3 regions of the Nitrospira sp. ND1 genome follow, and region 2 is predicted to be linked to each of the others. Evidence: riboswitches for the same ligand, from Rfam matches in the RefSeq annotation. Region 2 holds a riboswitch; each other region holds the start of a gene.
The links. A riboswitch is a leader RNA that binds a small molecule or an ion and turns the genes downstream of it on or off. The one in region 2 is predicted to bind cobalamin.
Positions count from the first base shown of each region.

Region 1: linked by a shared signal. The riboswitch ahead of NSND_RS12160 (CbiX/SirB N-terminal domain-containing protein) and the one ahead of NSND_RS03835 (ABC transporter substrate-binding protein) in region 2 are both predicted to bind cobalamin.
Region 3: linked by a shared signal. The riboswitch ahead of NSND_RS12075 (TonB-dependent receptor) and the one ahead of NSND_RS03835 (ABC transporter substrate-binding protein) in region 2 are both predicted to bind cobalamin.

Region 1 covers NZ_FWEX01000006.1:1,599,636-1,602,907, reverse strand. The annotation lists partial or broken gene NSND_RS21005 (IS3 family transposase) at 1-907, opposite strand, end outside; gene NSND_RS21000 (hypothetical protein) at 907-1,152, opposite strand; cobalamin riboswitch at 1,203-1,403, shown strand; gene NSND_RS12160 (CbiX/SirB N-terminal domain-containing protein) at 1,519-2,700, shown strand; gene NSND_RS12155 (DUF3209 family protein) at 2,714-3,088, shown strand; gene NSND_RS12150 (FAD-dependent oxidoreductase) at 3,094-3,272, shown strand, end outside.
Region 2 covers NZ_FWEX01000005.1:784,886-788,157, forward strand. The annotation lists gene NSND_RS03830 (FecCD family ABC transporter permease) at 1-199, opposite strand, end outside; gene NSND_RS03835 (ABC transporter substrate-binding protein) at 286-1,428, opposite strand; cobalamin riboswitch at 1,392-1,574, opposite strand; gene NSND_RS03840 (SemiSWEET transporter) at 1,675-1,932, opposite strand; gene rpmB (50S ribosomal protein L28) at 2,091-2,282, shown strand; gene NSND_RS03850 (hypothetical protein) at 2,541-2,915, shown strand.
Region 3 covers NZ_FWEX01000006.1:1,583,728-1,586,999, reverse strand. The annotation lists gene NSND_RS12085 (cobyric acid synthase) at 1-426, shown strand, start outside; gene NSND_RS12080 (HoxN/HupN/NixA family nickel/cobalt transporter) at 477-1,277, shown strand; cobalamin riboswitch at 1,342-1,466, shown strand; gene NSND_RS12075 (TonB-dependent receptor) at 1,517-3,272, shown strand, end outside.

The DNA.
Region 1 (3,272 bases), on a different contig from region 2:
AATCACCGCATTCTCCACGGGTTTCCCGGGCCGAATAAATCGAGTTTCACTCCGTGCTCGTATGCCCAGGCGTCAAGTGCCTTCGAGGTCAAGTCGCTCCCATTGTCCACTGTGATCATCTGCGGGTAGCCGCTCCGGTTCGCCACCCGTTCCAGAGCCGCCACGACTTTCGTTCCCGGGAGGGTGAAATCGGACTCGATTAATTGACTGTGCCGGCTATAGGTATCCACGACGGTCAGTGCGCGAAACCGCCGCCCATCCAGCAACGTGTCCGCCACAAAATCCATGCTCCACCGCTCATTCATCTCACTCGGGTGTGGTGGCACGACCCGCAGATGACTCGACCGTTTGCGACGGCGCGGTAATCTCATCGTAAGCCCTTCTTCCCGATAGATCCGATGCACCCGCTTCCGATTCACTACCCAGCCTTCGCGGCGAAGCATGACGTGCAGACGGAGATAGCCAAAGCGCGGGCGAGCTTGGGCCAGCTCCCGCAGCCGCATGCGAATCGCCGTATCGTCCCGCCCATGGCGTCGGTAATACCACGACGCTCGATTCAACCGCAGGAGCCCACAGGCCCGTCGCACTCCAATCGGACAGTGCCCGAGCACCTCCCGCACGAGGGCGCGTTTGCGCGTGGGCTTCAGGCCTTTTGTGCGAGCACCTCTTGCAGGATGACTTTGTCCAAGGTCAGATCCGCCACGAGCTGCTTGAGTCTGCTGTTCTCTGCCTCCAGTTGCCGTAACCGCCGAATCTCGGCGATCGCCATCTGGCCGTAGCGTTTCCGCCAGACGTAGTACGTCGCCTCACTGATCCCCAGCTTCCGCGTTACCTCCGGAATCAGTGCCCCCGCATCGATTTGCCGCAAGGCCGTCGCAATTTGCTTCTCGGAAAACAGAGGTTTCATTAAACGCACGAAGGAAACACTGTTTTACTGACAATCACTTTTGAGATTGTTACTGCAACGATACTCGCCTTTTCAGGACATGCCCGCGCTGTATCTTTATAAGGAGCTGAAAATATTTGCGCTTTTTCACTGTGGTGAGCCTGGGCAACTAAATAAACAACCGGTCTCAGTGCATGTCTTGGTAAGTTATTGGGCTTTGTGGTCGCGCAGTTCGCGTAAAGCTGCTTCGGATCGCGTGCACTCATGATATTTCAGCCTTGACAGGGTGGACTAGCCCGCGTTAGGTATCTTGGCTGATATGAGTAATCTCTCGGATGCCCGCTAGGGCGTAACAGGGAAGTCCGGTGAAAAACCGGCGCGGTCCCGCCACTGTAAGTGGGAAGCTCCCCCGTTTTAGCCACTCGACAAACTTGTTGGGGAAGGCTGGGGGTAGCGTTGAAGGTTCGACCTTCTGAACCTATGAGCCAGGAGACCTATCCGAGCTGACATAGTACGGTTTCTCCGCGCGGTAACGGAGGATCTCTCCTGCCTTTTTGGCATGCGACCTCTTGTTCCTGTTGTGGAGCTGGAGGTTTTTTTATGCCGGCAGCCTCTCCCACGGTTTGTGTTGCATGACGACGGGATTGCTCATCGTCGGGCACGGCAGTCGTGATCCCAATGCCAATGTTGAGTTCGAGTCCTTAGTCAATGCCTATCGCGTGGCGCGTCCTGATCTCGATGTGGCGCATGGCTATGTGGAGTTGGCCCGCCCGTCGTTGGCCACCGCGCTTCGTGAGTTGGCGCAGCGAGCCGATTCCGTTGTGGTCCTGCCGTTGTTCCTTTTTGCCGCGGGGCATGTGAAGAACGATATCCCGCTCGCGCTCTCGCAGGCTCGGCAAGAGTTTCCCTCCGTCCGTTTTATCGTGGCCAATGCCTTGGGCATCCATCCCAATCTCGTGGAGCTGGCCTTTGAGCGGGCGCGGGCGGCGCTGGAGGGTGCCCGTGAATCCGCGAAGACTGCCGTCGTGGTCGTGGGCCGTGGTTCAAGCGACCCGGATGCGAACGGGGACTTCTGTAAAGTTGTTCGTCTTCTTGCCGAGGGGCGCGAGATCGGGTGGGTGGTGCCCTGTTTCATCGGCGTGACGAGACCGCTGTTTGACGAGACGGTGGAGCTGGTCGCGCGCGCGCGCCCAGAGCGGATCATCGTGGCTCCCTACTTTCTCTTCGGCGGAAGACTGATCACGAAAATTCGCGAGCAGGTGGAATCGTTTCAAGCTCGCTATCCCTGGATCAAGACCGAATTGGCACCCCATTTGGGCGTCGACGACCGGTTGCTCCGCTTGATGGACGAGCGCCTTGCGCAAGCGACGGCAGGGGAACGGCCACTCCCCTGCGATACCTGTCAGTATCGTGTGCCGGTATCCGCTGTGACCGAGCATGTGGGCGGGCTCAAAGCGCTGCTCTGGAGTCTGCGGCACGGATTCACCCATGCGCAGGCCATGCCGCACGTGCATGCCCACCGCCCGCTGGCTAAACATGTCCTGGTCTGCGGGAATGTCGATTGCGCCGATGGCGGGAGCATTCCCCTCATTGCCACATTGCGGCGGCTGTTGAAGGACGCCGGGCGGGATCAGGATATTCGCGTGACGAAGACCTCCTGCATGGGCCGCTGCGGGGAAGGACCGACGGTCGCGGTCTATCCTGATGGCATTTGGTATCGGGGTGTGAAAGAGACGGATGCGAAGGAGTTGGTCGAGGAGCATCTGCTCGGCGATCGGCTCGTCAGTCGCCTGGTCGATAACATTATGCAGTAACGGAGGAGAGACGATGGCCTGTCATGAAATCGCAGGGCTGCGGCTAGGTTTGATGGAAGTGTTGGGAGTGAAGAACGAAGCCGAACGGCAGCATGAGTTGGCGGAGCTGGGGACCGGGGCCGATCAACCGGGACCGATTCGTTCCATGTGCGGCGCCAAGGACTTGGCCACGCTCAAGCAGTTTTATGAGACGGCGGTAGCTGCGCTTGAAGAGCGCGTGTCTGCCACCCGCGCCGACGATCCGAAGCTGCCCTATCTGCGTACGCTGGTGGTGCTCACGAAGAAGGTCGATCTCGATCTGGCCCATCAGATCGAAGGGCTCACTCACCTCTATCGCGACCTCGATGAGATGCATGACTTTGTTCATGAGATTTATCCGGCGGAGTAGCAGCAATGGCCGTAGCGAAGATCGCCAGAGTGGTGGGAACCGAGAGGCTGGGGCCCGATACTCTGCTCCTCGATCTGTGCGCGGCCGAGCCCTTGGGGTTCGTCGGCGGACAGTACCTCATCCTTGATAGTCGAATCGTGTTGCCGAACGGCAAAGCCGTCAAGCGGGCCTACTCGCTCCTCAC
Region 2 (3,272 bases):
GCACGTCGTTGTCGGTAGGCTGGTCGAGCAGCGCGGACGACAGCACGCTGATAAGTTTCCCGAGTCCGATGTACTGTGTCCCGAGTTGCAGACAGACGACAGCCAGGATCAGCGCGACGACCGACAAACTGCCCATGATGACGCACCAACGCACCGGAGTCAGGATGGCCCCCTGAAACGGCCGTTCATGTCCGGTCATTGGAGCGGAACTGTGACGGCTCGTGGAAGGCAACGGGGGCGAGGTCAATGCTGGAGCAGGTGACGTGGAGTGGCCGACCGAAGGCATCATGGCTGGACCGGTACCGATTCGGGAGGAAAGGCCTCGGGGTGAATCACCCTCACGAGTTCTTCCAACCCTTCCATTACACGAGGCCCGGGACGATTGAGCGCATTGGCCGAAACCTCGCGCAACCGGTTCTGCTGCACAGCGGTCAGGGTCGTCCAGCGCCGCCACTCCTGCTGTTCGCGTCGAGGCACCGTTTCAACCGACCCCATTGGGAAGATCAGCACTTCGGGATCTTCTTTCAGGACCGTTTCCATGGTCAGCCGTGGATAGGGTGTTGCAGCTCCGGAGGCGATATTGGTTCCCCCGGCCAGGCCGATCATCTGGTGGATGTAACTGCCGGGACCAACCGTGATCAAGGGCTGGCTGTTGATCACATACAGCACGCGGATGCGCGGCAGGTGCTCGGTTCGACTGCTGATCTCGGCCATTCGACTCCGCATGGCCGCGGTCATGGCATGGGCTTCCGTCGAACGATCGAAAATGCGTCCCAGCGTGTGAATGTGCGAGAAAATGTTCTCCACCGAAGTGGCTTCCAGCAGGAGCACCGGAATCTTCAATTCCTCCAGCTTGGCCAACACATTCGCGCGGTGGAACTCCCGCGGCGCAATGATCAATTCCGGCCGGAGGGCCACGAGGGATTCAAGATTGGGGTTGGCGTACCCGACCTTGGATTTAGCCTTGGCTGCTGCCGGGAAATCGCAAAACTCCGTGACCCCGATGATCTGTTCGTCCAGCCCCAACGCAAACAACATCTCCGTGATGCTCGGCGCCAATGACACGACCCGTGTGGGCGCCTTGGCGACATAGAGTTTTCTGCCCGCATCGTCGATGAAGGTGCGCGGGGTAATGTTGGCCATGAACGGCATGCCCGTAAGGATGCCTTGCTGACGACGTTTCATCACCGTGTGATCTTCCTGGGTCTCTCCGAATGCGAAGGCAAGGCAGGCCAGCAGCACAGACGCGACCACGCCGATGCATGCGGCTGCGAACCGGCGACTGGAGACGATTCGAACGGCGCGCAAATAAAAAAATCCCCAGGGCCAACATGGAACCCTGAGGATTGCACCCGCAATATCATCCTCGCCTATTCCCCAGCCCACGAGGGAATAAAGGGTCTCCCTCAGGCAGGTCTTCTGGCTCATGGTTCATCCTACTCCCCGCGCCTTCCCACTCACCGAACGGTGAACAGTGGCGCCTGCGGGTTTCGTCCCCATTTACAGCGGCGGGACCGCGAGGGTTTTTCACCCTCTTCCCTTGACCCGAGGTGTCTTGAAAAGAGACAAACTTTAGGAGCGCATGGCCGATCTTGTCAAGTTCAAACTTGCCGTCACGACGTTCGATGGAGCAGCATAGGATATTGAACTGCATACCCAGACACCCTGCAGCCCCTACGAGCGATACCGGAGCTTCAGGATGAGAATCGCCAGGGTCAACACCAGGGTCACGAGATTCGCCAGAATAATGGGCAAGGCGCCGAGCATGAGCCCATAGATCAACCAGAGAAAGACCCCGGTCACGAAGGTGAGCAACATTCCCAGCGACACGTCCTGGGCGGAACGAGTGCGCCAGGTCTGTTGCAGCTGAGGAATGAACGCGATGGTGGTGAGGGTCCCTGCCAGCAATCCGATGAGCGTGACCTGATCCATATCTGCAACCTCAGTGGAGTGAGCGGCGCGAGCGGGAGAGGGCATCCTGGTAGGGAGAATTCACCTCAGCAGCTTGTCATGACCTGTGACGCTATGGTAGCATCCCCTCCCATCCAAGGACTAGTCGTTGAAAGACGCCGCAACAAAGGAGTAGGGCCGTGGCATTTGCCTGTGATCTCTGTGGGAAAAAGCATCAAACCGGTAATAACGTCAGCCACGCAAACAACAAGACGAAGCGCGTCTTCAATCCCAACCTGCAGCGAGTGAAGGCGCTCGTGAACGGGTCGGCCTTGCGCATTCGGGTTTGCACGCGTTGCCTGCGGTCCGGCCTGGTTAAAAAAGCCGTCTGATTGCTCCGCATTTCTCCCCCATCTCGTCAGCTCGTGATCTGATCTCACGCCTAAGTTGCGCCTTCTCCCCGCTCGCTCTTCTTCAGATTCGGTACGGCCTCACACACCCCCACGAATAGTCTGCCGCCTCGGACTCACGGAGACCGGGGACGATGCAGGAAATCTTCTCCAAAGGAGACGCGCCCCCGCTATCCGTGTACAATCCCCAGCCAGACAAGCGGGTGAAAAAAACGGATCCCAGTCGAATCGGGAGGCAACATGATAAAGATCAGTCGGTCGCTCAGCCTCATCATCATCTCCATGCTGCTCGCGGCATGCAGCCATTTTCAGAACCGGGAAGCGGCCTATCTGGATTCCGCCAAGGGGTGGGCCACTCAAGCCCAGGTGCGGGAGAAACTAGGCGCTCCCAAGACTGTTCGACAGGATGAAGGCGGAGCCACCGTGTGGGTGTATGAATTACGCGAGCAACAGTCCGGGAACCGTCTGACCGCACCCGGAATGTGGTGCGAACAGTACCTTCTCACCTTCGACGACAAGGCCGTGCTCCAGAAATGGAGACAGGTGTCCCATTTCCATGGCGGCGAACTCATGCCACAGGAATGCATTCCGGGGACTGAGCCGGAGAAATCCTAGGGAGCCAACGCTACTGCCTCCAAGCGAATTCCCATCGGCAATGTGTAGTGAATGGTCCCCCCCGCGTTCTGTTCAAGAATGTGCCTGGCTCCCGGGGGTATGATCGTAGGTAACTGCCGTTTTTCCATGAATTTTTGAGTTTGGATCCCTTTCTCCGCATGGTACGACCCTTGCTGAGTATCAGGACTAGATACTCGGAGGGCTTATCGTGAAAATACACCTTACAGCAATCCTCGTTCTCAGCTTTATTGCTGGCATTTGGGTCTCGTTCGACTCGTCCACACCGGCCGACGCCCAAACACGCTTATTTCGAAAACGCCAGCTACAAACGCAGCCTGTCACACCTCCCGTGAGTCA
Region 3 (3,272 bases), on a different contig from region 2:
AAAGTCACGACGCAGGTTCTAGCCCGCGTGCTGTGCCCCTCGTTTCTCACCGATGGCGTGGGGCTCGAAGAAGCGGTCCATGGATATGAAATCCATATGGGAATGGTGGTGCCACATAATCAGCAGGCGAGCCCCTTCGAGATTCAGTCGCGGAACGGGCGCACAGAGGTACGCAGTGACGGGGCTCTCAGCAGCGATGGGATGGTGGTGGGTACCATGTTGCATGGCCTGTTCGAGAATGAGGTGATCAGGGCGCGGACTCTTTCTTTCCTGCGTCGGCGCAAGGGGATTTTCGCAGGCGACATCATCCGGCGCATTCCCACGAAACAGGACGAGTACGACCGGCTGGACGCCGTGGTGCGTGGGCATCTCGACTGTGAGCTGCTCTGGCGTCTTACCGGCCTCTGCCCGGTGTTACCACGGTGAATGATGCGTCAGAGTTTTCGGGGTGAGAACTATGGGCCACAAGGGAGCCTATGAATCCAGCTGATGGCAGTCTCTGGGCCTTGCTCGGTCTCGCCTTCGCATTGGGCTTGAGCCATGGAGCCGACCCAGACCATCTCACCGCCATCGATGGCATGACGAGGGCGTCTGTCGATCGGCATCCGAGAATGAGCCGGTGGGTGGGGACATGGTTTGCGTTCGGGCATGCCCTCTCCGTCCTGTTGATTGCGGGGTTGATCGCATTGGCGGCGGAGTATCTGCAATCGTTCAACGACTCTGTGCTGCACGTGAGTGGGGTGTTGTCGGCCTGCCTGTTGTTCGCCATTGGGACATTAAACCTCGCCAGGCTGATGACATTGCCGGCTGGAATGACGGTTCCGAGCCACGGGGTCATCGGCCATTTTTTGCCCAGACAGTTGCTCAACATCACACACCCGATGAGCGCCGTGCCGATCGGCGCGTTGTTCGGGCTGGGGTTCGAGACCGCCAGCCAGATGTCGGCCTGGGCCTTGGCCGGCACGATGGGCTATGGCCTGCTGGGCGCGCTGCTGATCGGCGTGGCCTTCAGTCTGGGGATGGTCGTTACCGATTCCCTCAACGGCCTTGTTGTACGCCGGATGTATTTGGCGGCGACCACGATGGCGATCCAAGGCAATCGCATGATGACGCTGACCGTCGTAGGGCTGGCTTACGTCGTCGGGATCATCAAATTACTCCAGCCCACCTCGTTTGCGTTGCCGATCAGCGATCTGGGTCTCACGATTATGGTGCTCGGCGCGGTGTTGCTGGCGTTTCTGACCGCACTGATCAAACCCAAGTGCCGGGTGGCGTAACAGAAGGGAGGCCTACTAGAGCAGTAACTTTTTCAATCCAATGCATCGATAGCCCATGTACCCCAAGGGAAGCGCGGTAGAAGCCGCCACTGGTCCGCAACTGTGATCGGGGACGAAATCTGCACTCAGCCACTGTCCACAAGGATGGGAAGGCGCAGAGAGTAGGACGAGCCGAGAGTCAGGAGACCTGGGTATATGGAGACTCCAGAAACCCCTTTCGTGATCAAAGGAAGAGCACTATGCTTCGCCGTCTTGTCATGGCCTCAGGAATTGTGTTGTGTCTCATGCCCCTCAATCTTTTTGCCAAGGAAGGTGAAGGGGATCCCGTGGAAGTGCAGGAAGTGACGGTGATTGGACAGCCAGTCGAGCGCCAGGGGACGGGGACGCTCAATCTCGACAGTCTAAGTATGACGTCCAGCCGCTTGGGTCTGACGCTACGTGAGATTCCCGCCAGTATTGAGGTGATCGGTCAACAGACTATTCAGGAGCGCGGGTTTCGGTCGATCTCCGAAGCGATCGAAGGCGCGACGGGAGTGACGGTAGGCGACGCACCTGGAGACCCCGCGAACTTTTCCATGCGGGGGTTCACGAATAACCAGATTCGACTGCTGAACGATGGACTGATGACCGGCCCGGCCAATATGACCTCGCGCCCGCGTGACACGTGGAATCTTGATCGCATCGAGATCCTGAAGGGGCCCGCGTCGGTGCTCTATGGGGAAGGGGCGATTGCCGGCGCGATCAACTTCGTGACCAAGCGACCGGTCCGTGAGTTACAGGGAACGGAGACCTTTCTCTCGTATGGCAGCTTCAATACAACTAGGGCCGGCGTGGGCAGCGGAGGGACGCTCGGGACCGATAAGCTGCATTATCGAGTGGACCTGAGTTATCAGAACTCCGACAACTTTCTGGGCGTGCAGCGGGCACCCTATACCTATTGGAATGGGACCAGCGCCCTCCTCTATGACGTGACCTCTCGTCTCAGCGTTGAAGCGTCCTTCGATCTCGGGTTCGATCGCAGCAAGCCCTACTTTGGCACGCCGCTGGTGCCCTCGTCGTTTGCCACCCAAGGGGTCAACGGAGTCGTAAGCACGCTCGATGGGCGCACTGTCGATAGGCGGATGCTGCGGCAAAACTACAACACACAGGACAGCGACATGAGTGCGCTGACCACGTGGACGAAGCTCAAAACGACTTGGAAGCCGACCGATCTGATCGAAGTGCGGAACCAAGCCTATTACTACACGGCGAGGCGACATTGGCAAAATGCTGAAACCTACACATTTAACACTGGGACGCAGCTTATTGATCGTGATCGATTCTATGTGGCGCATGATCAGACTATCATCGGCGACCGACTCGAGTTTCAGGTCAACCAGCCCGTCGCGTCGTTGAAGAATCGTTTTGTGACGGGATTGGACTTTAGTCGTCTCGACTTCACGAGGCCTAGTTTTTTTAATGGGGCAGGTGGGAGCGTGGACCCGTTTGCCCCTGTCGCCGGACTGTTCGGGCCGATCGCGGCAGCAACGCAGAAGGCAATGGTCACCACGACCGCGCTGTTTGCCGAGGATCAGCTTAGCCTGACCGATCAGCTCAAGCTGATCGCCGGATTTCGACATGATCGTATCGATTTGACTCGGGAGTTGTTCGACACCGCCGGCGTCCTCGATACGTCGAGCAGTTTCTCGCGGAACTTCAATCCCACCACCTGGCGCGCAGGCCTTGTCTATGACGTGCTGCCGCAGGTCACGCTCTATGGGCAATACGCGACGGCGGCTGATCCGGCTGCCAGCAATATTTTCCTCGTGACACGTCAGGAAAGTTTTGCACTCGCGACCGGGGCGCAGTGGGAGGTGGGCGCCAAAGGGGACTTCTGGAACAAACGGGCCGAGTGGACAGTTGCGTACTTTGATATCTTCCGGAAAAACATTCTGACGCAAACCTCGCTGACGGAAGCGGTCAACGTCGGTCGGCAGTCGTCTAAAGGTGTCGAGC